DNA from 3 places in the Brachybacterium sp. 107 genome. Region 3 is predicted to be linked to each of the others. Evidence: predicted binding sites of a transcription regulator. Region 3 holds the regulator's gene; each other region holds the start of a gene.
The links. The regulator LexA, encoded in region 3, represses DNA repair genes until DNA is damaged. The targets are predictions, from matches to a motif close to TCGAACANNTGTTCGA.
Positions count from the first base shown of each region.

Region 1: the regulator LexA is predicted to act here: its motif matches at 6,535-6,550, upstream of ACT3UL_RS18515 (DUF222 domain-containing protein).
Region 2: the regulator LexA is predicted to act here: its motif matches at 7,425-7,440, upstream of ACT3UL_RS15955 (DUF222 domain-containing protein).

Region 1 is NZ_JBQSYW010000030.1:10,908-20,978, reverse strand. Features, by position in the region: gene ACT3UL_RS18545 (ROK family protein) at 1-383, opposite strand, end outside; gene ACT3UL_RS18540 (ABC transporter substrate-binding protein) at 495-1,775, shown strand; gene ACT3UL_RS18535 (carbohydrate ABC transporter permease) at 1,812-2,768, shown strand; gene ACT3UL_RS18530 (carbohydrate ABC transporter permease) at 2,765-3,703, shown strand; gene ACT3UL_RS18525 (hypothetical protein) at 3,950-4,453, opposite strand; gene ACT3UL_RS18520 (Dabb family protein) at 4,537-4,833, opposite strand; gene ACT3UL_RS18515 (DUF222 domain-containing protein) at 4,886-6,415, opposite strand; gene ACT3UL_RS18510 (FGGY family carbohydrate kinase) at 6,865-8,742, opposite strand; gene ACT3UL_RS18505 (VOC family protein) at 9,005-9,466, shown strand; gene ACT3UL_RS18500 (MazG-like family protein) at 9,646-9,981, shown strand; gene ACT3UL_RS18495 (hypothetical protein) at 10,061-10,071, shown strand, end outside.
Region 2 is NZ_JBQSYW010000018.1:52,930-63,000, reverse strand. Features, by position in the region: gene ACT3UL_RS15985 (ribose-phosphate diphosphokinase) at 1-166, opposite strand, end outside; gene glmU (bifunctional UDP-N-acetylglucosamine diphosphorylase/glucosamine-1-phosphate N-acetyltransferase GlmU) at 163-1,662, opposite strand; tRNA gene ACT3UL_RS15975 (tRNA-Gln) at 1,725-1,796, opposite strand; gene ACT3UL_RS15970 (TetR/AcrR family transcriptional regulator) at 2,092-2,739, shown strand; gene ACT3UL_RS15965 (MarR family winged helix-turn-helix transcriptional regulator) at 3,019-3,555, shown strand; gene ACT3UL_RS15960 (ABC-F family ATP-binding cassette domain-containing protein) at 3,653-5,521, shown strand; gene ACT3UL_RS15955 (DUF222 domain-containing protein) at 5,564-7,225, opposite strand; gene ACT3UL_RS15950 (4-(cytidine 5'-diphospho)-2-C-methyl-D-erythritol kinase) at 7,941-8,867, opposite strand; gene rsmA (16S rRNA (adenine(1518)-N(6)/adenine(1519)-N(6))-dimethyltransferase RsmA) at 8,867-9,889, opposite strand; gene ACT3UL_RS15940 (TatD family hydrolase) at 9,886-10,071, opposite strand, start outside.
Region 3 is NZ_JBQSYW010000001.1:44,565-54,635, forward strand. Features, by position in the region: gene ACT3UL_RS00185 (spermidine synthase) at 1-405, shown strand, start outside; gene ACT3UL_RS00190 (cold-shock protein) at 512-715, opposite strand; gene ACT3UL_RS00195 (proteasome assembly chaperone family protein) at 1,027-2,004, opposite strand; gene ACT3UL_RS00200 (HelD family protein) at 2,158-4,404, shown strand; gene nrdR (transcriptional regulator NrdR) at 4,596-5,054, opposite strand; gene ACT3UL_RS00210 (LysM peptidoglycan-binding domain-containing protein) at 5,083-5,364, opposite strand; gene lexA (transcriptional repressor LexA) at 5,649-6,344, shown strand; gene ACT3UL_RS00220 (ATP-dependent DNA helicase) at 6,506-8,536, opposite strand; gene hflX (GTPase HflX) at 8,572-10,071, opposite strand, start outside.

The sequences.
Region 1 (10,071 bases), on a different contig from region 3:
ACGGTGCTGATCCGCAGCGCGCGGTCCACCGTGTCCGGATCGAGCTCCCGTCGGCCGGTGGCGAGGACCGTGCCGCGCAGGTCCGCGGCCATCGCGCGGTAGCCGCTGCGCCCGGCATCGATGCCGATCACGAGGCCCGCCCCGGAGCGCAGACGGTGACGGCGAGCCGGTCGGCCGCGACGGGAGAGACCGGCGGCGCGGCTGTCCTCGGCCTCCTCGATCCAGCCTGCCGCCGTGAGCTCGTCGCACAGCCCCAGCACCGTCGCGCGGGTCAGGCTCGTGGCCTCCATCGCCTCGGCGGCCGTGAAGGTCCCCGACGCGAAGGCGTGGCGCAGCAGCGCCTCGATGTTGAGGCGACGCAGCACGCTCGTCGACACGCTCATGCCCACCTGCACCCACCTCCTTGACGTCCGCTATGACGCCCACCATACTTTCTCCAAGCATTAAATCTAGCAACTGAATTTACCAGTTGCGATGCCGCCGAGGAGACACAGTTGTCACCCAGACCCTTCAGCACCGGTCGCCCGACCCGTCGCTCCCTGCTCACCGCGGGAGCCGGCGCCGCCGGCGTGCTCGCCACCGGCGGGCTCGCGGGCTGCAGCTCATCAGGACGCTCGCGCGTGACCTTCTACCAGTCCAAGCGCGAGGTCATCTCGCACTTCCGAGAGCTGGTCAGCGAGTTCAACGCCGAGCAGTCGGACTACACCTACATCCACGACGTGGCGACGAACCTGCAGGCCGGGTTCGTGCGCGCCAACCCGCCCGATCTCGCCCTGATGAACTACAACCTCGACATGAACCGCTTCATGGCGCGCGGCGCCCTGTCGGACCTCTCGGATCTCCCCGAGGCCGGCATGGTCCGCGACGACGTGCTGGACCTGGTGGACTGGTACCCCGGGTACGAGGGGCGCACCAGCGTCATCCCCTACTCCGTCGCGGCCTCCTCGGTCATCTACAACAAGCAGATCTTCGCGGACAACGGGCTCGAGGTCCCCACCACCTGGGACGAGCTGCTCTCGGTGTGCGAGGACCTCCTCGCCGCCGACGTCACCCCGATCTACGGCACCTTCCCGGAGCTCTGGACGATCACGCAGGGGCTGTTCGACTACGTCATCGGCGGCCGGGTCGACGTGCGCGAGTTCTTCGCCCAGCTCAACGACATCGGCGAGGACGTCGGCCCCGATTCCGAGGTGTCCTTCCAGAAGACCCTGCTCGAGCCGGTCCAGCAGATGCTGGAGCTGCTGCCCTACTTCAACGACGACGCCTCCAGCCGCAGCTATGGCGATGGCAACACCGCGATGGCGCAGGGCAAGGCCGCCATGTACTTCCAGGGCCCCTGGGCGCTGGTGGAGATCGAGAAGGCCGAGACCGACGTCGAGCTGGGATCGTTCCCGCTCCCGGTGACGGACGATCCCGAGGATCTGAAGATCCGCGTGAACATCGACCTGTCGCTGTGGATCCCGGAGCAGGCCGACGAGAAGCAGGGGGCGCGGGAGTTCCTCCAGCACCTGATGCTCCCGGACATCCAGTTCCCCTACAACGAGCTGGCCCTCGCGTTCTCCACCACGGATGACGCCCCGGAGGTGACCGATCCGCGGATCTCCGAGATGCAGCCGTACTACGACGACGGACGCTTCTACATGGGCGCCTCGCAGTTCATCCCGCCCACGATCCCCTTCCCGAACTATCTCCAGTCGATCGTGTTCGGAGCAGATCCGGAGCCGATGCTGGCTCAGATCGATTCCGACTTCGCCCGGCTCGCCTACCGCGCCTGAGCGGCCCACCCGCCGTCGACCCCAAGGACGCCCACCATGTCAGCGCAGACATCTCCCGCCCCGAGAACCCGTGAGAGCGAGCCCGCCGCTCGCCCCGGGAGCTCCCCCGCCCCGGCGCAGAACCGATCCCGACGCAAGGTCGACCCGGTCTACTACGCCTTCCTCTTCCCTGCCCTGGTGATCTTCACCCTGGTGATCACGCTGCCGGCCGTCGTCGGCTTCTTCTACAGCTTCACGAACTCCGTGGGCTTCGGCGACTACGAGTTCATCGGCCTGCGCAACTACATCGCGCTGTTCCAGGACCCGAACATCCTCAGCGCCTATGTGTTCACGCTGGGCTTCGCCCTGATCACGGTGATCCTCGTGAACATCCTCGCGTTCGCCCTCGCGGTCATGCTGACCTCGAAGATCCGCTTCCAGACGGCGCTGCGCACGATCTTCGTGATCCCCATGGTCATCTCGGGGATCATCATCGCGTTCGTGTTCAAGTTCCTGCTGTCCAACTCGCTGCCCGCTCTGGGCCAGGCGCTCGGCATCGACGTGATCGCCGAGTCGATCCTGGCCAACGAGAACCTGGCCTGGCTCGGCATCGTGATCGTGACGGCCTGGTCCGCGATCCCCGGCGCGATGCTCATCTACATCGCCGGTCTGGTCACGATCCCGGCCGAGCTGTACGAGGCGGCCGCGATCGACGGAGCCTCGGGATGGCAGCGGCTGATGCGCATCACCCTGCCGATGGTCTCCGGCTTCATCCTCATCAACACGATCCTGGGCTTCAAGGGCTTCCTCAACGCCTACGACGTGATCGTGGGCCTCACCGACGGCGGTCCGGGCACCGCCACCACGTCCATCGCGATGTCGATCTTCAAGGGCTTCGGCGGCGGCGACTACGGCTACCAGATGGCGAATGCCGCGGTGTTCTTCCTGATCACCATCATCCTCGCCGGCCTCCAGCTTCGGCTCACCGCCGGGAAAGCGAGCTTCGGAGCATGAGCACCACCCAGTCCTCCACCCCTGTCTCCGATCGGTCGGCCTCCGGAGCGTCGGGGCCGACGTCACCCGCGCGGCGCCCGGGTCGACGCCCGGGCCGACGCACGGGGATCGGCACCGACCGCTTCAACTGGCCGCTCACCGCGATCCTCATCGTGTGCTCTCTCGCCGTGCTAGTCCCGCTGCTGGTCACCGTGAACATGTCCCTGAAGACCACCGCCCAGGCGGTCGACGGGTCCGCGTTCTCCCTGCCCGCACCGTTCTCCCTCGAGGGGTTCCGCGAGGCGTGGCAGCTGACCAACTTCCCGCGCGGCCTGGCGATCTCCGCCTTCATCACCGCGATCTCCGTGGCCGGCGAGATCGTCATCTCCTCGCTCGCGGCGTTCGCGATCGTGCGCAACTGGGACCGTCGACTGTTCCGCTGGTCGTTCTTCTACCTGCTCGCCGCGATGTTCATCCCGTTCCCGGTGGTGGCTCTGCCGCAGGTGAAGCTGACCGGCATCGTGGGGCTGGACAACCCGCTCGGCGTGGCGATCCTGCACATCGTGTTCGCTCTCGCCTTCAACACGCTGCTGTTCACGGCGTTCCTGCGCTCCATCCCCCTCTCGCTCGAGGAGTCGATGCGGGTGGACGGCGCCACCACCTGGCAGGTGTTCGCACGGCTGATCTTCCCGCTGCTCGCGCCGATGTCCGCCACGGTCGGGATCTTCGCGTTCCTGGGCTCGTGGAACGACTTCATGATGCCGAGCCTGATCACCACGAACCCCGAGCTGCAGACGCTCCCGGTGCTGCAGCAGATGTTCCAGACCCAGTTCAGCAACAACTACAACATCGCCTTCGCGTCGTACCTGATGGCGATGGCGCCCGCGGTCGTGGTCTACATCCTGACCCAGAAGTGGGTGATCTCGGGCCTGACCCAGGGCGCAGTGAAGTCCTGAGCAGACCATCCGGAGCCCTGGTCGGGTAGCGCATCGACCACGCCCCCGTACGCATGACACCGGCCCTCCCCTCACCATCGAGCGGAGGGCCGGTGCTTGTTCCGACATCGGACCGACGCCTGTTTCGGAATCGCGCCGGCGCCTGTCCCTGCATCGGGCCGGCGCCTGGTCCGGTAGAGGACCGGGACGATCTGGGCCGGGCCACAGGCCGGACCACAGGCCGGGCCGAGCGCCCGCGGTGCGGAGTCAGCCGACGAACCGGGGCGGCTCGCCGTGGCGCTCGCACCAGCGTGCGTAGTGCTCGACCACGGTCTGCACGTCGGGATGCTGCGCGAGCTCTTCGGCGGTGCCGCCGGGCAGCAGGAGGTTCAGCCGATCAGGCAGGACGACCTCGCCGTCGCGCAGATGCACGGCGACGCGGTACGAACCATGTGCTGCTCGCGCGGGTTCCACGGCATGGACGTCCCGCCAGAGGATGCTCTTGCGGGCACCCCAGGTCTGCCGCATCGACACACCCTCGTCGTGCACCGTGCAGGTGGTGCGCAGTGCGCCGACGGCCAGCAACCCGACGTAGGCGAACAGCGGCACGCTGACCACGCCGATGACGAATCCGGTGATGGCCAGGGCTGCGTCAGCGCGAATCGCCGCCACGACGAGGAGCGCCAGTGCCGCCCCGAGCGCCAACAGGGTCAGGACGGCGAGCGAGATCCGCTCCCGCAGCATCTTTCGCCCGCGCGCTGTCTCGCGCATCGGGCGGAGCTCCACTCGTTCCGCTCCCGGGGATTCCGCACCCGGAGATTCCGCACCCGTGGAGGCCTGGCCGCCTGTGCTCATCAGGAGTAGGCGACGAAGTCGAGCTCTTCGAAGTCGATGACCTCGCTCTGCCAACGGGAGGCGACGAACTCCTGGTGGGCGTCGCTCTGGTCATAGGCGACATAGGCGTCCTGATCCTCGAAGCTCATCGCGAACTGGAAGCGGTAGCTGCTTTTCGGGCTGACCTGTCGGGAGACGGTGAAGTCCTGCACCCCGTCGATCGCGCGCAGCACGGCCGGAGCACCGGTGAGGAATTCGTGCTCCTCGGCAGAATCGGGAGCGTGGACGAGGGAGAAGGAGACGGTGTGTCGGATCATCGCATCAGCCTACTGAGGGGAGCCCCTCGGATCACCCCGCGTTCAGGGCCGTTCAGGGCGGGTCGTCACCGCACTCGTCGTCCTGAGTCGCGTCGGTGAAGCGGCCTCTGTCTTCTGCGTCGTCGCCTGCTGCCGACTCGGAGTCCACGGTCGGTGCTGTGGGTTCGGGTTCCGCCTGCGGTGCTGTGCGTTCCGGTTCCGCCTGCGGTGCTGGGCGCTCGGGGTCCACGAGCGGTGACGGGGTCGTGGTCCGAGTCGTGCCGCCGTAGCCGGTCCAGGCGACACGGTGTCCCGGCCGCTCGGGATCCTCGACGCGCTCCACCTCGAGTGCGTCCTCTTCCTTCTGGTTGCAGTGCAAGCAGGCATCCTGCCCGTTGTCCAGGCTCGTGGGACCGCCTCGCGCAGAGGGCTTGACGTGGTCGTGCTGACGGATCGCGGCGTTGCAGAAGGGGCCGCGACAGGACGTGTCGCGCCAGGTGAGGAAGCGCGCCATGGCCGGCGGGAAGGCTCGAGCGCGAGAGTCCATGGAGACCAGCTCACCGGTGGTCGGATGCGTGTACAGCCGGCGGATCACCGCACGGATCGCCGGGCCATCCGCACCGAAGGGATCCTGCTGGGAGGAGCTGGGAGCTGCCGTGACGGCCAGCAGCTGGGCGCGCACGGCCTCCGCCGGGACCGCACCGTATCCCTCGATCTGGGCAACATCTCCGCTGCCCGGATGGAAGAGCGCCCGGTCCGTGATGATCACGCCGACGTCGAGTGTCGTCTGCACGGCGGTGTTCTCGGGCTGGAGCACAGCATCGTGCAGCACATCGGCCATGTGCGCACCGTGCGGCCCCTTCTTCCCGGCGACCACACGACGCTCGGCCTCGAGCATCAGCCTCTTGTGCACGAGACGCGCTTCGATCGCCGGCATATAGGCGCTGATCGTGGCCATGCCGTGGGCGCCGGGCGTGAAGGTGACGTGACGCTGCTTGCGGGCGCGACGGTGCCGGATCGTCTCGCCCTCGGGATCCAGGCCCCCGATCGCCAGCGCGACTGCCTGCTTCCATCGCCGTGTGCCCGCGCCGTCGAGGTCCGGCAGGCGCTCCCCGAGGAGAGCGTCGACCTGTGCGCGCTGGTCATCGTCCAGGACACCTGTCGCATCGGCCGCCGCGTAGACGGAGTCCGTCGCTGCCTGGCCCGACGCCATCGCCTCGAGCAGGGTGGGCATGGACTCCACCAGCCGCCGGGCGGAGGCCATGGTGCGACCGGCACCGGACGGGGATCTCCTGGTCATGAGGGAGATGTCCCGACGGGTCTTGCCGTCGGCCCTGCCGTGCAGCTCTTCGAGCGGTGGCATGGCGGAGAGCTCAGGGCCGACGGCGTCCTGAGCACTGCGGACCTGCTCGCTCCGGGTCGCGTCCCCGATCGCGACCACGGTGCGCGCCTCGATGGTGTCGAGGATGCCGCGCGCCTCCTGCACGGTGCGCAGCAGATTCACGTAGGTGTCCCGCCCACGATCCTCCACCACGAACATCGTCGCGGGATCAGAGGCGATCGAGCCGAGGAGGAAGCCGATGTCGCCGATGAGCCCTGCCATCGCACGCGGTCCACCCGCACGCAGCTCAGCCAGATGCGCCGACGGACCCGTAGGCCCCTCGGCTGGTTCTGGCGGTGTCGGCATCAGCATGGTTCCATCGTCCACGCATCTCGTCGCAATCGAAAGCCTCTTCGACGAATGTGGATAACTCCGTGGAAATTACCGACCGTTAACCGCTCGCATCATCGCACCTGGTCGACGCAACGTGCCGCTGACCTGCGAGGCGTATCCGTCGCCACCTTTCCTCCCCAATTATGCAACCCACAGGGGTCGACGGAGAATTCTGGGAAGAATCCCGCGAGGCCGCGATCGGACAGAGGTCGGCGGACGGCAGGCAGCGGCAGCGGCAGCGGCAGCGGCAGCGGACGGCAGACGGCAGTCGGCAGTCGGCAGTCGGCAGACCAAGGCTTCCGCGCGCGATGCACCATCCACGACTCGCCACCCACAGCTCAGCGCAGAGCGCCCACCTCGGCGACGGCCAGGTACAGAGCGCGGTGGCCGCGGCGGAAGCGGGCGTGACGGCGCACGGCCGACGGGTCCGGCTCCACCGTTCGCCCTCCGTCCCGATCGGCGAGTGGGCGGATCGTGTGCTCGAGCTGCAGGGCGTAGGCCGCCGCGAGGGCGCATCCCAGCAGCGCCGCGTCGGCCTCCTCGACGACGCGCACGGAACGGCCCATGACGTCGGCCAGGATCCGCATCCATGGATCGGAGCCGGCTCCTCCCCCCGCGACAGCAAGCGGCCGCGGCGCGAACGCCGGCTCCCCCGGCAGTGCCGTGTCCCCCAGGGATGCTGGCTCTCCCGGCGATGCTGGCTCCCTCGGAGAGGCCAGAGCCGCACCCACCACGGGGCCCGTCACACCGGCCGCGCTCTCCACGGCGGCGTGAGCAAGCGCGTGCGCGACGCCCTCGAGCACGGCCGCGTACATGTCGATGGCCTCGGTGCTCGGCCCCATGCCGATGATCGCCGCCCGTAGATCCGGCTCGCGGACGGGATAGCGCTCCCCATGGATCGACGGCAGCGCGAGCAGGCCCGTGGGTCCGCGACCATGCTCCACTTCCCGGCGTTCGAGCAGGTCATCGGCCTCCTCGGCCGTGATCCCGGCCAGCAGCGCTCCCCGCGCCCATTCCGCCGCCGCACCGGCGGCGAGCAGGGCCGAGATCCGCAGGGTCCGCGACGGCGAGGGTGGGGACGACGGGGGCGCGAAGGACGACGTGGACGGGGGCGCGAAGGACGACGTGGACGACGGCGACGGCGACGGCGACGGCGCGGAAGAATCGTCCTGCCCGCTGAGGGCCAGATGGTGCGAGATCCCGGGAGCCGGCCCGTCGGGCGATGCCGCGTCTCGCGGCCCGTCGGGCGATATCGCGTCGCGCGGCCTGTCGGACCCAGCATCCTCGTGGTCCCGTCGAGTCTCCGGGACCACGGCGGCCAGCCATCCGCTGGTACCGAGGTAGGCGTACTCGTCGCCCTCGTCGAGGCCGACGATCCCCAGCGTGGTCGCTCCGGCATCCCCGGGCGCGAGGATCACGGGCAGCCCGACGGGCAGGCCCAGCAGGTCTGCGGCGGACTCGTCGGTGCGGCCGACGACCTGACCGATCGCCCTGGTCAGCTCCGGCAGCATCGCCCTGCTCAGCCCGGCGGCGCGCGCGACCGGGTCGCTCCAACGTCGGGTCCGGGCGTCGAGCAGCCCGGTCGCGGACGCGGTGGTCACATCGCACCAGGCCCCGAGGCCCAGGGCGTGCACGAGGTATCCAGCCGGGCCGAAGACGACTCCCCGGGCGCGGCCGACGACGTCAGGAGAGGTGCGCGAGAGGCGGCGGAACATCGCGGCGCAGCTGGTCGCGTCCTGCTCATTGCCGGTGATCCGTTCCCAGACCGCACCCGCCGATCCCCCGCACTCCGCACGCTGGCCGTCCTGGCCGCCCTGGCCGCTGTGACCGTCCTGGCCCGGATCATCGGAGCTTTCCTCAACGGCGGTCCTGCCCTCCCGACCCAGGATCTGGCAGATCTCTGCGGCGTCGGAGGCGGCGCGGGTGTCGCTGTAGAGGATCGCGGGAACCGGCTCTCCCTCGGTCAGGAGCACGAGGTCCTGCATCTGCCCGGTGATGCTGAGGGCGACGGGCTCCTCGTCCGCTCCGCGCAGCAGCTGCGTGATCGCGTCCTCGGCGGCGCGCAGCCAGTCGGCCGGGTCCTGCTCGACACCGCCATCGGCCTCGGTGAAGGTCTTGTATCCGCTGCTGGCCTGCGCTCTCGTCGTGCCGTCGAGGGCGAGGAGGGCGGCTTTGGCGGCGGAGGTGCCGAGATCCAGACACAGCAAGGAACGCATGAGATGAGGGTAGGCCGCCAGCGCCGTGTCCGACCGACGGGACCGGCTTCTGTGCTTCAGCGGACAGCTTCTGTCCGCGCCCAAGAGCACAGTGGTCGTGACAAGGGTGCTGCGCAGAGAGGCAGACCATGTCACCTGCGAACCACTCCTCTGCGGTCGCAGCCCGCCGTCGTCACCCCTCGCCGAGCTCGCCTCCTTCTCCCAACCCGCACGTCCCAACCCGCACCCCGCACCCCGCACCCCAGCTCAGATGGAGAATCCCATGAGCACCACCGTCCAGATCACGTTCGATGCCCACGATCCCCGCTCGCTGTCGATCTTCTGGCGCGAGGCGCTGGGCTACATCCATCCGCCGCCTCCGGGTGTCGAGCTGGAGGAGGGGAAGGATCCGCTGGACGCCTGGGAGGAGTTCCTCGAGCGTCTGGGAGTCCCCGACGACCAGCGCAACAACGCCTCTGCCCTCGAGGACCCGGACGGCTCCGGGCCGCGCGTCTTCTTCCAACGGGTCCCCGAGGGCAAGACGGCCAAGAACCGGGTGCATCTGGACCTGCGCAGCGCCCCGGGGCTCCACGGCGACGACCGGATGGCCGCCCTCGAGAGCACCTGCGAGCGCCTGCTTGCCCTCGGGGCCAGCCGCCTCGCACGGCATGAGCCCGAGGAACCGCTCAGCGCCGGATTCCTCGTGCTGGCAGATCCGGAGGGGAACGAGTTCTGCCTGGACTGACTCCGAGCCCGGACTGGCACTGAACCCGGACGGACGCTGCCGATGGCGACGGCCCCGGGGGCTCTGCGCACTCCCACGCGGCACACTCCCACGCGGCGCACTCCCACGAGGTACGGCTCCCTTGCGTGCGACCACTCGCGCGCGACACCGCGGCCGTGGTGATGCGGGAGACTCATGCGATGGACAGCACCGACCTCTCCCGCGGGATCGCCGCGCTCAGCACCTGGATCGACGAGGGCAATCGAGACCGGAATCCCGAGGCCGCCACGTGGGCTCGGCTCGCGAAGATCACCGAGGAGGCCGGCGAGGTGGTCGCCGCGCAGATCGGGGCCACCGGCCAGAACCCGCGCAAGGGCGTGACGCACAGCGAGGAGGATGTGCAGGAGGAGCTGCTGGACGTGGCTCTCACGGCGCTCGCCGCGCTCGAGCATCTGCGCGGCCATGACGAGCGCTCGATCGAGCTGTTCGCAGACAAGCTCGGCCGCACCCTGCAGCGCGCTGGCCTGCACGAATGACCTCGGGGGCGGCGCAGGGCTCGACCGGCCGCACGGTCACGCGGATACTGGGAGCCACCGCACCCGCAAGGAGGCAGACATGGTCGACGA
Region 2 (10,071 bases), on a different contig from region 3:
CCGACTCCCCGTAGCGCACATAGATCTCGCCGTTGGCGAAGTCCCAGGCGTCCATCGGCAGGATCTCGACGCCGAGCTCATCGGCGACCTCCTGCGCGAGGACCGGGTGGGCCCTGCCGGAGGCGAGGACCAGTCGCTTCTCCCCCGTGGTGACGATTCCGCTCATCGCTGCTCGTGCTCCTTGTGCTCATCGGCAACTTCTGTGGCAGGCGCATCGGCAACGGACCTGTCCTCGGCGTCGAGGGCGGCACGTGCCGCCGCCTCGGCCGCGGTCCCCGCACGGCGTCGCAGGGTCCATCCTTCCATGTTCCGCTGCGAGACCGCGTTCACGGCCAGCGCGCCCGGGGGCACGTCCTTGCGCACGGTGGTCCCGGCTCCGGTGGCGGCCCCGTCGCCGATGGTGATGGGCGCCACGAGCACGTTGTCCGAACCGACCCGCACGTGCGTGCCGACCGTCGTGCGGTGCTTGTCCACGCCGTCGTAGTTGGCGAAGATCGTGCCGGCCCCGATGTTGGTGCCCTCCCCGATCTCCGCGTCGCCGACATAGCTGAGGTGCGGCACCTTCGCGCTGAGGCCGATCTTCGCGTTCTTGGTCTCGACGAACCCGCCGATCTTGCCCTTCTCCCCGAGGTCCGTCCCGGCCCGCAGGTAGGAGAACGGGCCGACGGTGGCGTGCGCGCCGATCACCGCGAGAACGGCATGGGAGCGGACCACGTCCGCGCCCTCACCGACCTCGGTGTCGCGCAGCGTGGTGTCCGGGCCGATCGTGGCGTCCGCGCCGATGTCGGTGGCCCCGTGGAGCTGCACGCCGGGGAGGATCACGGCGTCCTGGGCGATCGAGACGTCGGAGTCGATCCACGTCGTGGCGGGATCGATGATCGTGACGCCCGAGCGCATGTGGCGCTCGAGTGTGCGGCGGTTCATCTCCGCGCCGAGCTGGGCCAGCTGGACACGATCGTTGACCCCTTCGACCATCATCACGTCGGCGGTGACGACCGCGCGGACCGAGCGGCCGTCGGCCCGGGCGACGGAGAGGACGTCGGTGAGGTACATCTCGCCCTGCGCGTTGTCGGTGCCGATCCGCCCGAGAGCATCCCGCAGCACCGAGAGGTCGAAGGCGTAGATGCCCGAGTTGATCTCATCGACCGCGAGCTGCTCGTCGGTGGCGTCCTTGTGCTCGACGATGCCCAGCACCTCGGACCCGTCCTCGCTGCGCAGGATGCGGCCGTACCCGGTCGGGTCCGGAACTCGTGCGGTGAGGACGGTGACGGCGGCGCCGGCGTCCTCGTGCGCGGTGACCAGCTCGCGCAGGGTGGCCGGCTCCAGCAGCGGCACGTCCCCGTAGGTCACCAGGACCGTGCCCTCGGTCGCGGAGACCTGGTCGAGGCCGCACTGCACGGCGCGACCGGTGCCCGGCACGTCGTCCTGGTCGGCGACGGAGACCTCAGCGGCGTGCTCAGCGAGATGTGCGGCGACACGATCGCGCTCGTGGCGCAGGACCACCACGAGCTCGGAGGGACCGGTGCCCTCTGCGGCGGTGACCGCATGCACGAGAAGCGATCGACCCCCGATCTCATGGAGGACCTTCGGTGTGCGGGACTTCATGCGCGTCCCGGCACCTGCTGCCAGGACGATGACAGCGGCGGGGGCAGGGGATTCCACGTCGGCAGCTCCTCGGAATCGACGGGTGATGTGCAGCGGCACCGCCGCGGAGGCAGTGGGCGTTCCGCCATCAGGACTCGAACCTGAAACTTCAGAACCAAAATCTGAGGTGTTGCCGATTACACCATGGCGGAGCGCGCCGGAGGCTGCCCCCGAGAGATCCGTTCAGGCCGTCGAGGGCCGCGCGGACGCGAAGGCGTGCCCGTGGGCGCGGACCGATCCTATCGTCAGGACCAGGGGTTCCGGGCCGCGATCAGCGGCGTCCCGAAGTGCTCCTGCCCACGCCGGTGATCGCGCCCGAACCGGTGTCCGACTGCGGGCACCAGCCCGGAGTGTCGCTCACCTCCCGGCCGAGCACACCGAGCCCCGGCCCTGTCCGGACGCGACCGCCGCCGAGTCCGACGTCGGTGCCTGTGGGAGACTTCCGACATGGCGGAGAACGGAGCCCCTCGCGGCCGGTCCACCCGGATGACGGGACGAGAACGGCGCGAACAGCTCGTGACGGTGGGGCGTTCGGTCTTCGCCGAGAAGGGCTTCGACATGTCGAGCGTCGAGGAGATCGCGGCCCGAGCCTCCGTCTCCAAGCCGATCGTGTACGAACATTTCGGGGGCAAGGAAGGCCTCTACGCGGTGGTCGTGGATCGCGAGGTCAGCACCCTTCTGGCGGACCTCGAGAGATCTCTGCGCGAGCAGCGGCTCCATCCCCGCCTGCTCATGGAGCGCGCGGCGTTGGCGTTCCTGTCCTACATCGACGAGAACGAGGACGGATTCCGGATCCTGGTCCGGGACTCCCCGGTGAGCCAGGCAGGCGGCACCTTCTCCTCCCTCCTCACCGACGTCGCCCAGCGGGTCGAGGAGATCCTCGCCGCCCAGCTGAAACTGCACTCCTATCCCGAGCGCGACGCCACGATGTACGCGCAGATGCTGGTCGGGATGGTCGCCTACACCGGTCAGTGGTGGCTGGAGACCCGCACCCCCAGCAAGGAGATCGTGGCCTCGCGGATGGTGAACCTGTCCTGGTACGGGCTCGTGGACCTGCAGAAGTCGCCGACGCTGCACGAGGGCTCGCGGGACTGACCCGCGGCTCGGCGGCGCGTGAGCCCGTCGTCCGACGCGCCAGCCCGTCGGCGGGTGTGCGGGCGCGTCAGCCGGTGCACGAGCCCTTCAGCCGGTGCACGGGCCCTTCAGTCGGTGCGCGGGCCCTTCAGTCGGTGCGCGGGCCCGTCGGCCGCCGCTGGTCCCGCCGACGCACGCGGCCCACAGCGCATCACGGCCACACCGGGATCCGCCGTGGAACGCACCACCCGGAACCGGCCGGACCTGCCGGTCGCAGGTCCCCCGCCCTAGACTCGGAGCATGCCCATGACTGCTGATGACGCCGCCGCGCCGCGCCTCGACGAGGTCGATCGGATCATCGAGGGCTGGGAGCGTGCACGCGAGGACCTCGATATCGAGCCGCTCGCCGTCTTCTCCCGCATCTCCCGGCTGTCGCGCTACCTCGAGACCGCGCGCCGCGACTCGTTCACCGCGGCGGGCCTCGAAGGCTGGGAGTTCGACATGCTCTCTGCTCTGCGGCGCAGCGGGGACGACGCCCTCTCCCCCGGCGCTCTCATGCGGCAGACCCTCGTCACCAGCGGCACCATGACCACCCGCATCGACAAGCTCGTCACGCGGGGTCTGATCACCAAGAGCCGGAGCCCGCGCGATGGCCGCGCCGTCGAGGTGCGTCTGCAACCTGACGGGGTGTCCCGGGTGGACGCTGCCATGGAGAGTCTGCTCGCGGCGGAACGGGACCTGCTGCGCCCGCTCACCGCTGAGGGCAGCTCCGCCCTGGCGGATGCGCTGCGCTCGCTCCTGCTCACGTTCGAGGTGGACGATCCGCTGGATCGATGATCCGCAGAACCGGCGTCCGCACGGCATGCAGATGTCCTGGACGACGCCGGTGACTCGTCCGTCCCCCAGCACCCAGCTTCTCGAAGGATGACTCCGTATGGCCCATATGCTCGGCACCCAATCCCTTCATGTCTCGCTGCCGGACCGTGTCCTGCTCGACGACATCACGCTCGGCATCGATGAGGGCGACCGCATCGGCGTCGTGGGCCGCAACGGCGACGGCAAGTCCACCCTCCTGCGCCTCCTCGCCCGCTTCCAGGAGCCGGACTCGGGCCGGGTGACAGTGCGCGGAGGCGTCCGGGTGGGCGTGCTCAGCCAGCAGGACGAGGCGACCGCGAACACCACCGTGCGCCACCGTGTGGTCGGCGACCGCCCCGAGTACGAATGGGCCTCGGACTCCCGGATCCGCGACGTCCTCGCCGGTCTGCTCGACGAGATCGACCTCGAGGCGGAGCTCGCGGATCTCTCCGGCGGGCAGCTGCGGCGCGTGCACCTCGCAGAGCTGCTGGTCGGCGACTGGGATGTGCTGCTGCTGGACGAGCCCACCAACCATCTCGATGTCGAGGGCATCTCCTGGCTCGCCGAGCATCTGCGCCGGCGCTGGAACCACAGGGACGGCGGCCTGGTGGTCATCACTCACGACCGCTGGTTCCTCGACGCCGTCTGCACCCGGATGTGGGAGGTCCACGACGGGGTGGTCGATCCCTTCGAGGGCGGGTACGCCGCCTACATCCTCCAGCGCGTCGAACGCGACCGCCAGGCAGCTGCGATCGAGAACAAGCGCCAGAACCTCATGCGCAAGGAGCTCGCCTGGCTGCGCCGCGGAGCGCCCGCGCGCACCTCGAAGCCGAAGTTCCGCATCGATGCCGCCACCGAGCTCATCGCGGACGAGCCCCCTGTGCGCGACGCCGTGGAGCTCACGCAGCTGGCCACCTCGCGCCTGGGTCGAGATGTGCTGGACGTGCTCGATGTGGATGCCGGGTACGGCGACGTGCGCGTGCTGCATGACGTCACGCTGCACATCGGCCCGGCCGACCGCATCGGGATCCTCGGCCCGAACGGTGCCGGGAAGTCCACGCTCCTCGCCCTGATCACCGGGGACCTCGAGCCGCAGGCTGGGCGCGTCAAGCGCGGTAAGACGGTCACCGTGCGTCAGGTGACGCAGCGGGTCGAGGGGCTCAAGGACCATCTGCAGTCGCGGGTCAGCGATGTCGTGGGCCGCTATCGCAGCTCGTTCCGGGCGGGGAAGGACGAGGTCAGCCCGGGGCAGCTCCTGGAGCGGCTCGGGTTCACCACCGCTCATCAGAAGGTGCTGGTCGGCGCTCTGTCCGGCGGTCAGCAGCGCCGCCTGGACCTCCTGCTGACCCTGCTGGAGGAACCCAATGTGCTGGTTCTCGATGAGCCGACCAACGACATGGACACCGACATGCTCGCGGCGATGGAGGATCTCCTGGACACGTGGCCCGGCCCGCTGATCGTCGTGTCCCATGACCGGTATCTGCTCGAGCGCGTCACGGACACGCAGTACGCGGTGCTGAACGGGACCGTGCGTCATGTCCCGGGCGGCGTCCAGCAGTATCTCGAGCTGCGTGCGGCAGCAGATGCGAAGGGAACTGCGCAGACGACTGGAGGCCGCAGGGCCACGACCGGCGCTGCCGGTGCAGGAAGCGATACCACCGGCTCGGGGACCAGCACCGGCACCGGTGACGCTGCTCGTTCCACGGCGGGAGCTGCAGCGGCACCAGGTGGCGCGGTGGCGCATGCTGCTCGCAAGGAGCTGAGTGCCACCGAGCGCCGCATGGAGAAGCTGATGGGGCAGACCAAGAAGCTGCACGAGAAGCTCGCCGCCCATGACCAGTCCGACTACCAGGGACTGCAGTCGATCACCGAGGAGGTGCGCTCCATCGAGTCCGAGGTGGAGGGCCTGGAGGAGCGGTGGCTGGAGCTGTCCGAGCAGATCGACTGACCGGTCCGGCCGGGAGCCGGCCGTAGTTGCAGGAGGCGGAGATCACTCCCCCTCTTCTCTGGCCTCATCCCGCGCCTCGCGCCTCGTGCTCGGGAGCGTCGCGTCGAAGACGTAGTCGCTGTGGGAGCAGAGCAGCCGCTTCCCGGGGTGATCCGGTCGACTCCTCGTCAGGATTCCAGTGGGGATGAGACGGCAGATCGCCCGGTGGATGATCGCATGGGAGTCGGGCGGCGTCGGCCCGCCTTCGCGGGTCGGCTCCAGCTCACCGAGGGTGTACGTGACCCATACCTTCTGCTTTTCTGGTGGATCTGCTGCGGGCGGCATCGCCGCGGACTCCCTGGGGGCGACCTGTTCCGGGTCTCCGAGCACCGAGGCGGCCCGCTCCGTCGCCGACAGCCGTCGATGCCTTCGACGCCGGGCAGTTCCGACGGGGTCGAAGTTGATGCCGCTGCGTCGTGCCTTCTGTCCGTATCGGGTGGTCCACTCCACGGTGCGGCGATGGCCGGTGTCATCGTGGATGACCTCCGCGCGCACCCCTTCCTCCTCCTTCTGGGTGTCGATGCCGCACAGCCCGTTGCCGTTGTCCACGGACGTGGCCCCGCCGGCCGCGTAGGGCGTGATGTGGTCGTTCTGGCGGATCGGTGCATCGCAGTAGGGCGCGCGGCAGGTGATGTGGCTCCAGCGCAGGAATCGTGCGAGTGCAGGAGGGAATGCCCGCGATCTGGCCTCGGCGGCGACGAGCTGGCCATCCTCCGGGTCCGTGTAGAGATTGCGCAGCGCGAGACGCAGTTCCGGATCGTCCCCGGCCGATGCCATGGCGCGGCGCATCTCGTCGCGGATGTGTTCGTACGGGACCGTCCCCAGACCTTCGACGACGGCGGGGTCTGCGTGGCCCGGGACGAACAGCGACCGGTCGGTGATGATCACGCCGATCTCCATGGTCGCAGGCTCCATCCCCTCGCTGCGGCCGAGGAGCGTATCGGCGAACATGTCCGCCATGATCTGCTGATGGCCTCGACGGTCACCGTGGGCCCGCGCCCTTTCCGCCTCGAGGGCGAGGCTCTTGCGGATCCGGGCGCCATCGAGCGCGGTGAGCCTCGCGGTCACCACGCTCATCCCGTTCTCCGCTCGGCGCACAGAGACGTTGCGGCTCTGCACGGCATGTGTGTGCCGGGCTGCGGCACCTTCGGGGTCGAGCGCGTGCATCACCTTCTCCGCTTCGTCGCCCCATTGCTGCACCCCGCAGCCCTCGAGATACGGAAGGTGCTCGGTGAGCACCTGGTCGACCTGGGAGCGCAGCTCGGGAGCAGCTGGGCCGACGACGCGACCGACGCGATGGGCAGCCTCTGGTGAGAGCCGACCGTGCGCCAGGGCGCGGAGCATCCCGGGCATCGACTGCACCAGCCGACGGGAACTCGACATGGTCTGGCCTGCCACGGCGGGTGCGGCATGGAGGGCGAACGCAGCTTCGGCCCGGGCTGTCTTCACCGCCATGCGCGGCGCCATCTCCTGGGCCAGGCACTCGTCCTTGACCGCACCTTCGAGACGGACGAGCGCACGCGCCTGCACGGCGGCGATCGCCGTGGACACCTCGCGCAGTGCGGCGAGCAGCGAGAGCGTAGCTTGCGCCGAGAGGCGCTCGATCGACTGCGATCCATCGCCCCCTGCATGGACCAATGCCGACAGCACAGCGGGCAGATCCACCTCTCCGAGGCGGAGCTCACCCTCGGGAGCCAGAATTGGATCCGCAGCTGATTCCGGGTCCGAATTCGGCGCCGCGGACGCAGACGCAGACGCAGACGCAGACGCAGACGCAGACGCAGACGCAGAGTACTCGGACTCGCCCTTGACCCCATACTGCGCATTTTCCGCGTCTTCGAATTCCCGATCCATGCATCAAGGATTGCACAATTATTTTAGTTACCAAAGGGTCAGAATGCCGCCATCTGAAAATGTGGATAACTCGTCCGTGTGGAGGAAACTTCTACCAGTGCGTCACGTCGCCCGTCGCACGCCACAGCCCCACCAGCAACCGACGACGTGCCGCCAACGCCCCCATAGGCAGTGTCCACAGGCATAGTGCTACCGCAGCGCGCTCTCACCGCACAGTCGCAACCCAGCCCAGCCCAGCCGCGACACTCTTCGTGACATCACGACCACCTGCAACCCGAGGAATTCAGCGCATTCTCTAGCGCAAATCAATCCGCCACGCAAGGTGCATCATAAAAATGTGGATAAGCGACCGATCGGGAGGAAGGAAATCCCCACAGATCGCAATACTGGGACCTCACATCATGGGACGTCGTGGTGGACGCACCACCCAACGCCCGCCATCGTCGTGGACGCACCATCCAGCGCCCGCCGACGTGGCGGTCGCGCCATTCAACCCCGGACAACCCCGAGCTCGCTCACAGAAGCGTCAGCTGGCGTCGAGAACGCTCGCGCCGGCAGCAGATCCTCGCGCCACCAGATAGGAGTCCACGAGCCGTGCCGCACGCAGCTCCGCACCGATCTCGCGAGCATGCTCCGTGTCCTCGACGAGGATCGCGACCGTCGGCCCGGAGCCCGAGACCATCGCTCCGAAGGCGCCGGCCCGCTGCGCATGCTCCACGACGGGCTCCAGCCCGTCGTGGAGGGCGAAGGCAGCTGACTGCAGATCATTGTGGAGCGTGCGTCCCAGCAATGGCGCATCACCCGAGCTCAGGGCCTGGAACTGCAGCTCCTCGATCTCCGGATGCTCCGGGAGGACCCGCCCCACCGACCGCGCGATCTCATCGTGGCGACGATAGACGGCCGGGGTGGACAGGTGCCCGCCCGGGAACGCCAGCAGCCAGGTCCATTCACCGTGGGTGAGCGCCGTGGTCAGGTCCGCGCCGGTCCCGCGCCCCAGGGCGGTGTGCCCGAGCATCGCGAAGGGCACATCGGCCCCGAGCCGGGAACCGAGCTCCCGCAGCTGCTCGGTCGCGAGATCCAGCCCCCAGAGCCGATCGAGGGCGACGAGCACGGCAGCGGCGTCCGCCGAGCCCCCGCCCATACCGCCGGCGACCGGGACCTGCTTGTGGACATGCAGCGCGGCGCCAGCCGTGACCCCGAGCTCCGAGCGCAGAAGCTCGGCGGCGCGCAGGGCGAGGTTCGAGCCGTCCAGCGGGACCTCGCCCGGGACGTCGGAGTCGACCGAGAGGGTGAGCTCCTCCTGCCGGGTCACCGTGACGGTCTCGTAGACGTCGACGGCCTGGAAGACCGTCGCGAGGCTGTGGTATCCGCGATCGTCGACTGCGCCGACGGCGAGCGACAGGTTGATCTTGCCGGGTGCGCGCACCACCACCCGGTTCAAGGCGTTCGCCATCACACGATCCCCCCGCTCGCCCGGGTGATCGACCGGAACTGCTCGATCTCCAGGGTCTCGCCGCGCGCACCGGGATCGATTCCCGCCGCTCGCAGGATCTCCTCGGATCTCGTCGGACTGCCGGCCCAGGGCGCGAGCGCGGCGCGCAGGGTCTTGCGACGCTGGGCGAAGGCGGCATCGATGACCGCGAACACCTCGGCGCGCTCCTCCGAGGTACCGAGAGGCTCGTCGTACCGGGTCAGCTCCACGAGGGCGGAGTCGACGTTGGGCACGGGCCAGAAGACCTGACGGGAGATGCGGCCGGCATGCTCAGCGCGGCCGTACCAGGCGGCCTTCACGCTCGGGCCGCCGTAGGTCCGGCTCCCCGGGCCCGCCGTCAGCCTGTCGACGACTTCCGACTGCACCATCACCAGCGAGGTGCGGATCTCCGGGAACCGCTCGAGGATCGTCAACAGGATCGGCGTGGCCACATTGTACGGGAGGTTCGCGACCAGGGCGGTCGGCTGCCCGACGCGCGGCAGGTTCGGGAGCTCGGTGACCTGCAGGGCGTCGGCGTGCACCAGGCGGTACCGCTCCTCGTCGACCCCGAGGGCATGCAGGGTCAGCGGCAGCAGCTCCGCCAGACCGCGGTCGAGCTCGATCGCGGCGACGTCGGCTCCGGCCTCGAGCAGACCGAGGGTCAGAGATCCCAGACCCGGGCCGACCTCGAGCACGGCCCGGCCCGGAGCGATACCGGCCCGGCCGACGATCGTGCGGACCGTGTTGGGGTCCATGACGAAGTTCTGGCCCCGCTGCTTCGAGGGCCGGATGCCGGCCGCCTCTGCGAGTTCGCGGATATCGCGGGCGCTCAGCAGGAGTCCTGGGGCCGACGGGCCCTGCGAGCCGCCGACGGCCCGCGCGGAGCTTTCGGGCGGCGCAGCGCTTTCGGGCTGCACGGCCCCCTCGGACTGCACGGCGCTCTCGGGCGGCGCAGCGCTTTCGGGTTGCGTGGCGTCTGCAGGCTGGGGCGGGTGGGCGCTCATGCCGCCACCCCGTCCGGCCAGCCGTAGACCTGCTGGGTCGTGGCGCGGACGGCTCGGCACGCCTGCTCGAGATCGGAGCCGGCGACCTCCGCCATCGTGGCCATCGTCAGCGGGATCAGGTACGAGGAGTTCGGTCGGCCGCGGTATGGGACCGGGGTCAGGAACGGCGCATCGGTCTCGAC
Region 3 (10,071 bases):
ATGGCGGCGTGGAGGGAGGACCGGTTCGACGTGCTGGTGCGTGACGTCTTCTCCGGCGCGACGACGCCGGAACCCCTCATCACCGTCCACGCGGCGCAGCACGCCGCCCGCGTGCTGCGCGACGGTGGGCTCTATCTGGCCAACTGCGCCGCTCCACCGGGAACCGGGCTCATGGCGGATGAGGTCGCGACCCTCAGCGCCGTCTTCCCCCACGTCGGCCTCATCGCCGAACCGGCGCACCTCTCCGGCAAACGCCGCGGGAACTGTGTGCTCCTGGCCTCGAACCGTCCGCTGCCCGAGGGGATCGACCGTGATCTGCGCTCGGATGCGGTGTCGGTGCGGCTGGCACAGCCCTCGCAGGTCCAGGCACTCGCACGGGCCGGCCGGGTGCTGGGCCAGGCCTGACGACGACTCCCGCAGACCCGACGACGAAGAGATGTCCCGACAACGACGGACCGGCCAGGAGCATGTGCTCCTGGCCGGTCCGTGAGATTAACGGGGTTGCCGTTGATCAGACCGGGCGAACCTGCTCGGCCTGCGGGCCCTTGTCCCCCTGGCTGACCTCGAACTCCACACGCTGACCCTCGTCGAGCGCGCGGTAGCCGTCCATGTCGATCTTGCTGTGATGCACGAAGACGTCAGCGCCGCCTCCGTCGATCTCGATGAATCCGAAGCCCTTTTCGGCGTTGAACCACTTGACCGAGCCCTGTGCCATACCTGTCACCTTCTGTGTCGTCCATCAACGATCGCGGTACGCGATCGCGGTGCCACGGGAAACCGCCCGCCGCCGAAGCGGAGGACGTCAGGTGCAAGCCGTACTGCTGTGCCGAAGCACCTTCGACGGACTGTCCTGCGGAACCTGCATCTCCGTAACGCCGCCATTCTGCCACGGCAGTGTCCCCGTTCACACTGCGAAGTCGACCGAACGGTCACGAAGAGGTAACGACTTCCGGCTCCAGGACCGGAAACACGGTCCTGCACCGGGATATGCGGCCGTGCACCGGACTACGGGTGCCGGCCGAGGCCTCACGCGGAACGGGGCTCGTCCGGGCTCTCTCCGTCATGGTCCGCCAGGAAGCGCTCGAAGTGCTCCCCGAGCTCATCAGCCGTCGGCAGATCCATCGTGGTCGAGAGCGGGGACTGATCAGCACCCTCGCTCATCGAGTCGTACTGCTCCTCGAGCGCGGTGACGATCTGGCGCACCTCGGAGTTCTGCTCGAGGGTCCCCTGCAGGGCGACCGTCGCGGCATCCGTCAGGTCGCCGAGATGCACGAGGGGCAGATCGAGGCCCGCGGCATCGCTCACCCGTCGTAGCAGTGCGAGCGCTCCGGCCGGGAAGTCGGTGCGGGTGAGGTAGTGCGGGATCTGGGCGGCGTACCCCATGGCCGCATGATCGGCACGGCCGAGCTGGAGCTCGAGCAGCGCACCGAAGGCCGCCGGGATGAGGATCTCCGGGGAGTCGTCCTCATCGGCCCCGAGCATCGTGCCGGGCGCCGGGGTCGGGCGGGTCGAGGGCCGTCCCAGGAGGGACGGGTCGTTGGCATGCGCGAAGAGGCCGATCGGCCGGGTGTGGGGCACCGCCATGGGCACCGCCTGCATGCCCACGACACGTTCGACGTCGAAGAATTCGACCAGGTCCGTCAGCGCCTCGGCGAGACGACGCCATTGGAGGTCCGGCTCCGGCCCGTCGAGGAAGAGGAAGGGGCGATCCGCCTCGTCGTACATGAGGGACAGCGTGAGCTCCGGGATGTCGACGCTCGTGTAGGAGGTCCCGTCGAACACGGCTTGAGGGCGAGACCCTCGGTAATCCAGCAGCTCGTCCATGTCGAACGAGACCAGCCGGAGATGGCGGAGCTCGTCGCGCAGGTAGGTGGAGGCGATCCGGCACGCGTTGCCGGCGTCCACCAGACCCGGCAGGGCATGGACCAGGGTCAGACCGGTCCGCGGCACCTCCGCCAGCACATCCGCAGACTCGAAACGGTACAGGTCACGCGGGTCGCGCATCAGCGTCTCCTCCCTCGCGGCCGGTTGGATGTCACGTGCCGGATGGCACGCACATCAAGGCCTGTCCACCATAATGGACCACTGTGCTCCGCCGACCCTGGGTCCGTCCCGTGAGGTGCGGCGGAAGGATTCACCGTCAGAGGGGGCAGATCCGTGGACGATGCTGAGGGACAGATCGATCGGGAGATCGCGCACGAACAGGCCTATGCCGATCGTCTCTACGCACGACTGGACGTGCTGATCGGGCAGGTCGAGCACAATCTCGAACAGATGCAGGCCTCCCAGCACGCCTCGACGCATCAGAACCGGTCCGAGCGGGACTCGTTCATGGCGCTGTACGAGGATCGGCTGGCGCTGCTGCGATCCGTCGCCCGTGCCGTGGTGTTCGGACGTCTCGACATGGACGATGCGGCACGCCACTACATCGGCCGCATCGGACTGTTCACCGCCGAGCGTGAGCAGCTCCTCGTCGATTGGCGCGCCCCCGCTGCGGCCGCTTTCTACCAGGCCACCAGCACCGACCGGCAGGACGTGCGCCTGCGGCGACACCTGATCAGCCGCGGACGCACCATCAACGGCCTGGAGGACGACGTCCTGGACCAGTCCGTGCTCGAGGATCCCGACCACGATGTCGTGCTCCAGGGCGAGGGCGCTCTGCTCGCCGCCGTCTCCGGTCACCGCACCGGACGGATGGGCGACATCGTCGCCACGATCCAGTCCGAGCAGGACCGCATCATCCGCTCCGAGAACCGCGGCGTGCTCGTGGTCCAGGGCGGGCCCGGCACCGGGAAGACAGCGGTCGCCCTGCACCGTGCCGCCTACCTGCTGTACACCCATCGTCGTCGGCTCGAGCACACCGGCGTGCTGATCATGGCGCCGACCCCCGGGTTCCTGCGCTATATCGAACGGGTGCTGCCGAGCCTCGGGGAGTCCGGCGTCGTGATGCTCACTCCCGGCGAGCTGTACCCGGGCATCGAGACGTTCCTCCACGACGAGGATCAGATCGCCGCCCTCAAGGGCGACATCGCCATGGCCGAGCTCCTCGACCGGGCGATCCGGCAGCGCCAGATCGTGCCGGACTCCGATATCCGACTGCGCATCGACGGCACACCGATCACCCTGACCCGGAGTGCGCTGCGCGCTGCCCGCCGTGAAGCCCGCGCATCCCACAAGCCGCACAACACGGCTCGCGCCGTCTTCGTCCGTGTGGCGATGGACCGCCTCGCCGAGTCGTACGAGAAGGCGCTGGCCGCCGGCGGCCACACCGTGGTCCCCGAGGACAGGCCCGATCTGCTGTCGGACCTCCGCAACGACTCCGAGGTCAAGAGGCAGCTCAACCTGGCCTGGCTCCCCTACACCCCGCAGGGATTCCTGCGGATCCTGCTCTCCCGGCCGGACCGCCTGCGCGCGGCCGCCCCGCCCTCGCTCGCCGACCGCATCGAGATCCTGGCACGGCCCAAGGACGCGCCCTGGACCGTCCAGGACATCCCGCTGCTCGACGAGGTCGCCGAGCTCCTCGGCGAGGACTCCGCACCTGCCGAAGCACGCGCCCGCGACGCCGCCACGCAGCGCGAGGCGGACGTCGACTACGCCCGCAAGGTCATCGAGAACATCGACAGCTCCGGGATCGTGCGTGCCGAGGACCTGGCCGATCAGGTCAACCGGGTCCGTGATGGCCGCACACTCGCCGAGCGGGCATCGGCCGAACGCAGCTGGACCTACGGCCATGTCGTCGTCGACGAGGCCCAGGAGCACTCACCCATGAGCTGGCGCGCCCTGATGCGGCGGGCACCCACCAAGTCCTTCACGGTGGTGGGAGACGTCGCGCAGACCTCCTCCGCAGGAGGGACGACGTCGTGGGACGAAGCCCTCAGTCCGTACATCCAGGATCGGCTGCAGGTCGAGCACCTGACCGTCAACTACCGCACGCCGAGCCGCATCATGGATCGCGCGATGGCGATGGCGCATGCCCAGAACCTGCCCGTCACCGACGTCAGCTCGGTGCGCGACGGGGACCGCGATCCCGTGATCCAGCGCAGCGACCAGGCGGATCTGGCGCGGACCGCCGCCGATGCGGTCCAGGCCGTGCACACAGAGGGCATCGGACGCCTCGCGGTCATCGCGGCGGCGGAACGGGTGCCCGACGTCTTCACCGAGCTGAGCACTCGCCGCGGACTGCCGCGAGTGGGCGAAGGATCCTCGGGCGTCGACGATGAGATCGCGGTGATGACTGCACAGGAGGCCAAGGGGCTGGAGTTCGACGGCGTGGTCATCGTCGAACCGATGGAGCTGATCGAAGCCCATGGTGCCGGCGACCTCTACGTCGCGATGACCCGCACGACCCACCATCTCGGCGTGGTCCACTCGCGGGCGCTCCCGGCAGGTATCACGCCTGCCTGAGACGGCGATCGGCGGCCGCGGCTTCCCCTCCGCGACCGCCGATCAGGTGTGCGCTGCAAGAGCGCACGAGGGATATCTTATGCACAGACGAGGCAGGACCCGGACCATCTCCACAGAATCCACAGAATCTGGTGCCGGAACCGACAGAGGATCCGGCAGATATGTCGGAATCCGTCCATGATTCCGCCGGATCAGCCCGCTGCCGACGCCTCGGCCCGCAGGCGGACGATGGCCGCGTCGAAGTCATCGAGGGAATCGAAGGCCTGGTAGACGCTGGCGAAGCGCAGATAGGCCACCAGATCCAGCTCCTGGAGCGGCTGCAGGATCGACAGGCCGACCTGATGTGCATCGATCTCGGCCAGGCCGCTGGAGCGGATGTCCTCCTCGACGCGCTGGGCCAGCATCGCGAGCTGATCATCGGTGACCGGCCTCCCCTGGCACGCCTTGCGCACCCCGGAGATCACCTTCGCCCTGCTGAAGGGCTCGCTGACCCCGGAGCGCTTGTGCACCGACAGCGATGCCGTCTCCGAGGTCGAGAAGCGACGGGAGCAGTTGGGGCACTGGCGACGGCGACGAATCGTCGCGCCGTCGTCGGAGGTACGCGAATCCACGACTCGCGAGTCGGGGTGGCGGCAGAACGGACAGTGCATCGGGCCAGGATACCGGCCCGCGCTCACATCAGCGCGATGCACCCTCGAGCACTGGCAGCTCGAGCTCCTGGCCCGCAGAGACCCGTCCTGTCGGAAGCTGGTTCAGGGCTCGCGCCTCGACGACGAACTCCTGGGCGCTCATGCCCTCGGGAGCGTAGTCCTCGGCGTATCCCCAGAGGGTGTCGCCCTCCTGGACCGTCACGGTCACCGCATCGCTCTCCCCATCGCCCGCGAGAGCAGCCGGGATGCCGAACACCAGCAGCGCCGCCGCGGCGACGGCGAGCCCGAGCAGGAAGGCCGTGGCGATCAAGAGCATCCGGCCGCGCCGGGTCGCCTCGAGTCGAACGTCCGATCGAGCAGGACGCTCATTCCGCTCGTGGCGGTGCTGCGGGAGGGGAAGAACCGTAGCCATATCCGTACGCATGTCCGAACTCCTGTTCGATCGAATGTCTGTGCGACTGTAGCCCCACTTCGGCGCGACACGCAAGAGGAACCTCGAACACCTGTTTGGAATCCCGTGCGCGCCGCCCTAGGCTGGGTGACACGACAACGGAACCGCAGGGGTCCGACAGACGAAGCCAGGAGGCCCGCACCATGACGCCGAGCACCCCCAAACAGATCAGGGTTCGCGACGACGCCGTGGAGGACCCTGTGACGGCAGGGCTCACGCGTCGGCAGCGGCTCGTGCTGGAGACCATCAACGCCGAGATCGCCGCGCACGGCTACCCGCCCACCATGCGCGAGATCGGGGATGCGGTGGGCCTGACCTCGTCGTCGTCCGTCTCCCATCAGCTCCAGGCCCTCGAACGCAAGGGCTTCCTGCGTCGCGACCCCAAGCGCCCCCGCGCGATGGAGGTCGTCATGCCCGGTGCCGACGGCACCCCCGAGGCCCCGTCCGCGCCCGAGATCACCCCGAACTCGGTCTCCGTGCCCCTCGTGGGCAGGATCGCGGCCGGCGCCCCCATCACCGCCGAGCAGCAGGTCGAGGACATCTTCACCCTGCCCTCACGGCTGGTCGGCGACGGCGACCTCTTCCTGCTCCAGGTGGTCGGCGACTCGATGATCGACGCCGCGATCTGCGACGGCGACTGGGTGGTGGTACGCAGTCAGAAGGAGGCGCAGAAGGGGGAGATCGTCGCCGCGATGATCGACGGCGAGGCGACCGTGAAGACCTTCGTGCAGCGCGATGACCATGTGTGGCTCATGCCGCACAACCCGTCCTTCGCCCCGATCCTGGGTGACCACGCCGAGATCCTCGGCAAGGTCGTGGCGGTCCTCCGCTCGATCTGAGGGCCGCCGCCCCGCATGCGATGCACGACGCCGCTGGCGTCTGCCGCCCGGGGTCCCGAGCGGCAGGCTCAGCGGACTCGGCAAACTCGGCGGAGTCGGCAGGCTCGGCGGAGTCGGCAGGCTCGGCGGAGTCGGCAGGCTCGGCAGGCTCGGTGGTCTGCTCAGTCGTCCGCGAGGCGGCGCAGGGCGCCGAGAGCCACCTCGGGATCCGTGGTGGGCCACAGCGGCGGCATGGAGTCACGGAGGAATCCTGCGTAGCGCGCGGTGGCCAGCCGCGGATCGAGCACGGCGACCATCCCTCGATCCTCATGGGAGCGGATCAGCCGGCCTGACCCCTGGGCCAGCAGCAGCGCCGCGTGCTGCGCGGAGATCGACATGAAGCCGTTGCCCCCGTTGCGGCTGATCCGCTCCTGTCGTGCCGCGGTCAGGGGGTCGTCGGGCCGCGGGAAGGGGATCCGGTCGATGGTGACCAGACGCAGCGACCGCCCGGAGACGTCCACCCCCTGCCAGAGGGTGAGGGTCCCGAACAGCGAGGCGTCCTCGTCCTGGCGGAAGTTGCGCACCAGGTTCGCCATCGAGTCCTCGCCCTGGACCTCGATCGTGAGATCCAGGCGCGCACGCACGTGCTCAGCGGCCAGCTCGGCGCCTCGACGCGAGGAGAACAGGCACAGCGCTCCCCCGCCCGATGCCTCCACCAGCTCGGTGAGGTGATCGAGCATCGCCGTCGACGGGCCCTCCCGTCCGGGCGGCGGGAGATGCCGTGCGGTGTAGAGGATGCCCTGGCTGCGGTATTCGAAGGGGCTGCCGACGTCCACCCCTGCCCACGCGCCGGAGTCCGCGGCGACCGGGATCTCCTCGGTGCCGATCCGGTCCACCCGGGCCAGCCCCACCTCGCCGGCGGCCGGTTCGAAGCGGTTCCCCAGCGCGAGGGTCGCGGAGGTCAGCACGGCGGTGCGGTGCTCGAGGATCGCACCGCGCATCGCGCCGGCCACGCTCAACGGCGCCACCTGGATGCTCGAGCGCCCCGTGGCCTGAGAGTGGGAGACGGAGACCACGTCGTCGTCGGCCGGGGACGCCAGGCGTTCGCAGACGTCGATGATCTCCTGCAGATTCGCCCGGACCGTCTTGCGGGTTCCGGCCGTCCCCGTCGTCGCATCGTCGCCGGCGTCCTTGGCATCGGAGTGGGCCGTGCGGGCCTCGATCCGCAGCTGCTGGATCGCGTCGGCGAGACGGTCGGGCAGCGGACCGATCACCCGACCGTCCGGGGCGAGCTCGAGGGACTCCCGCAGCTCCTCGGAGGCATCGTCGAGTGCCGTCCCGGCGACGCCGAGGCCGCGCAGGTCGCGCACGGTGCCCCGCAGCATGCCCGGGTTCAGGACATCGGTGACAGCGCTGGTGACGCGCCCGGAGAGGTCATGCGCCTCGTCGAAGACGACCACGTCGTGCTCGGGGATGATGCCGTGGCTGTCGAAGGCGTCGATGGCCAGCAGGGCGTGGTTGGTGACCACGATGTCCACCTCGCGGGCGAGCTCGCGGCTGCGTTCGGCGAAGCAGGACTCCACCATCGGGCAGGTCCCACCCAGGCACTGGGAGCCGGTGACGGAGACCTGGCGCCAGGCACGGTCGGAGACCGGGTCCTCCAGAGAATCACGGTCACCGCTGTCGGTCTCCTCCGACCACTCACGGAGCCGCTTGACCTGGTCCCCCAGGCGTTCGCTGCCCGAGCGCGACGGGTCGGCAGAGGCCTCGGCGAACAGTGCACCGGGGTCGATGTCCACGGGATAGCCGCCATCGATCTTGTGCCGGCAGAGGTAGTTCGCCCGTCCCTTGAGCAGGGCGAAGGTGGGAGTTCGCGGAAGGTGCGGGGCGACCGCCTCGACCAGGCGCGGCAGGTCCTTGCGCACGATCTGGGTCTGCAGGGCGATCGTCGCGGTGGAGATCACGACAGGGCGTCCGCTGACCAGAGCATGCCGCAGCGCGGGAACCAGGTAGGCGAGCGACTTGCCGGTGCCCGTACCGGCCTGGACCAGAAGATGCCGGCCCCCGGACATCGCCGTGTCGACCGCTTCCGCCATGGTCTGCTGGCCGGGACGCGGAACGCCACCGATCGCCGAGACCGCCGCCTCCATGAGGGTCGACAGCTGGATGTCGGCGGCCCCTGGGGCGGCCTCGTGATCGGTGGCGGTGGTCATCGGATCAGCGTATCCGCGGCTGATCCGATGACCCTTCAGGCCGCGCCGTGCAGCTCTGCGGCAAGCGCCTCATCCACGCGGGCGTGCAGCTTCGTGCCCTCCATGACGTGCTCCTCGGAGAGCACCTCGCCGGTGGTGTGCGCGCGGGCGACCAGATCACCGCGCGAGTACGGCACCAGCACGTCGACCTCGACCGCAGGACGCGGGAGTCGCTCGGCGATCAGGTCGCGCAGCTCCTCGATGCCCATGCCGGTCCGTGCCGAGACCACGATCGAGTCCTCGACCTGGCTGCGCAGGCGGGCGATCGTCTCGGGCCCGGCGAGGTCGGCCTTGTTGAGCACGATGATCTCGGGCACATCGAATCCGTCGACCTCGCCGAGCACCGTCCGGACAGCCGTGATCTGGCCCTCGGGGTCCGGATGGGAGGCGTCGACCACATGCAGCAGCAGATCCGAGTCGCCGACCTCCTCGAGGGTCGAGCGGAAGGCCTCCACCAGCTGCGTGGGCAGGTGCCGCACGAAGCCGACGGTGTCGGCGAAGGTGAACTCACGGCCGTCCGGGGTGGTGGAGCGGCGCACCGTCGGGTCGAGGGTCGCGAAGAGGGCGTTCTCCACGAGGACCCCGGCCCCGGTGAGCCGGTTGAGCAGGGAGGATTTGCCGGCGTTGGTGTAGCCGGCGATCGCGACGGCCGGTACCTGGCTGCGCCGGCGGTCGGCCCGCTGGGCCTCGCGTCCCGGGGCCATCGCCTTGATCTCCCGACGCAGCTTGGACATCCGGTCGCGGATCCGGCGACGATCCAGCTCGATCTTGGTCTCGCCGGGGCCGCGCGAGCCCATCCCCGCACCGGCACCGCCCACCTGGCCGCCTGCCTGCCGGGACATCGAGTCGCCCCAGCCGCGCAGTCGCGGCATCAGGTACTCGAGCTGCGCGAGCTCGACCTGCGCCTTGCCCTCGCGGGACTTGGCGTGCTGGGCGAAGATGTCCAGGATCAGCGCGGTGCGGTCGATGACCTTCACCTTGACGATGTCCTCGAGCGCGCGGCGCTGACCAGGGCCGAGCTCGCCGTCCGCGATCACGGTGTCGGCGCCCGCGGTGGCGACGATCTCGGCCAGCTCGGCCGCCTTGCCCTTGCCCAGGAAGGTCGCGGGGTCGGGGTGGGCACGACGCTGCAGCACGCCGTCGAGCACCTCGGACCCCGCCGTCTCGGCGAGCGCGGCCAGCTCGAGCAGGCTGGTCTCCGCCTCCTCGGTGTTCCCCGAGGTGTAGAGACCCGCCAGCACGACGCGTTCGAGCCGGAGCTGACGGTATTCGACCTCGCTGACGTCCTCGAGCTCGGTGGAGAGCCCGGCGACGCGGCGCAGCGCCTGACGGTCGGCGAGATCGTACTGCTCCCCGTCGGACGAGGAGTCATGGGTGGTGGACGCGGCGGAGGCTGCACTGCGGGAGAGGATCCGCTGGGTCAGCGCATCTCGTCGGCCATCGGCCGGCGTGGTCTCCTCCGGGGCGGCCGGGGTGCCTGCGCTGTCGGTGTGCGC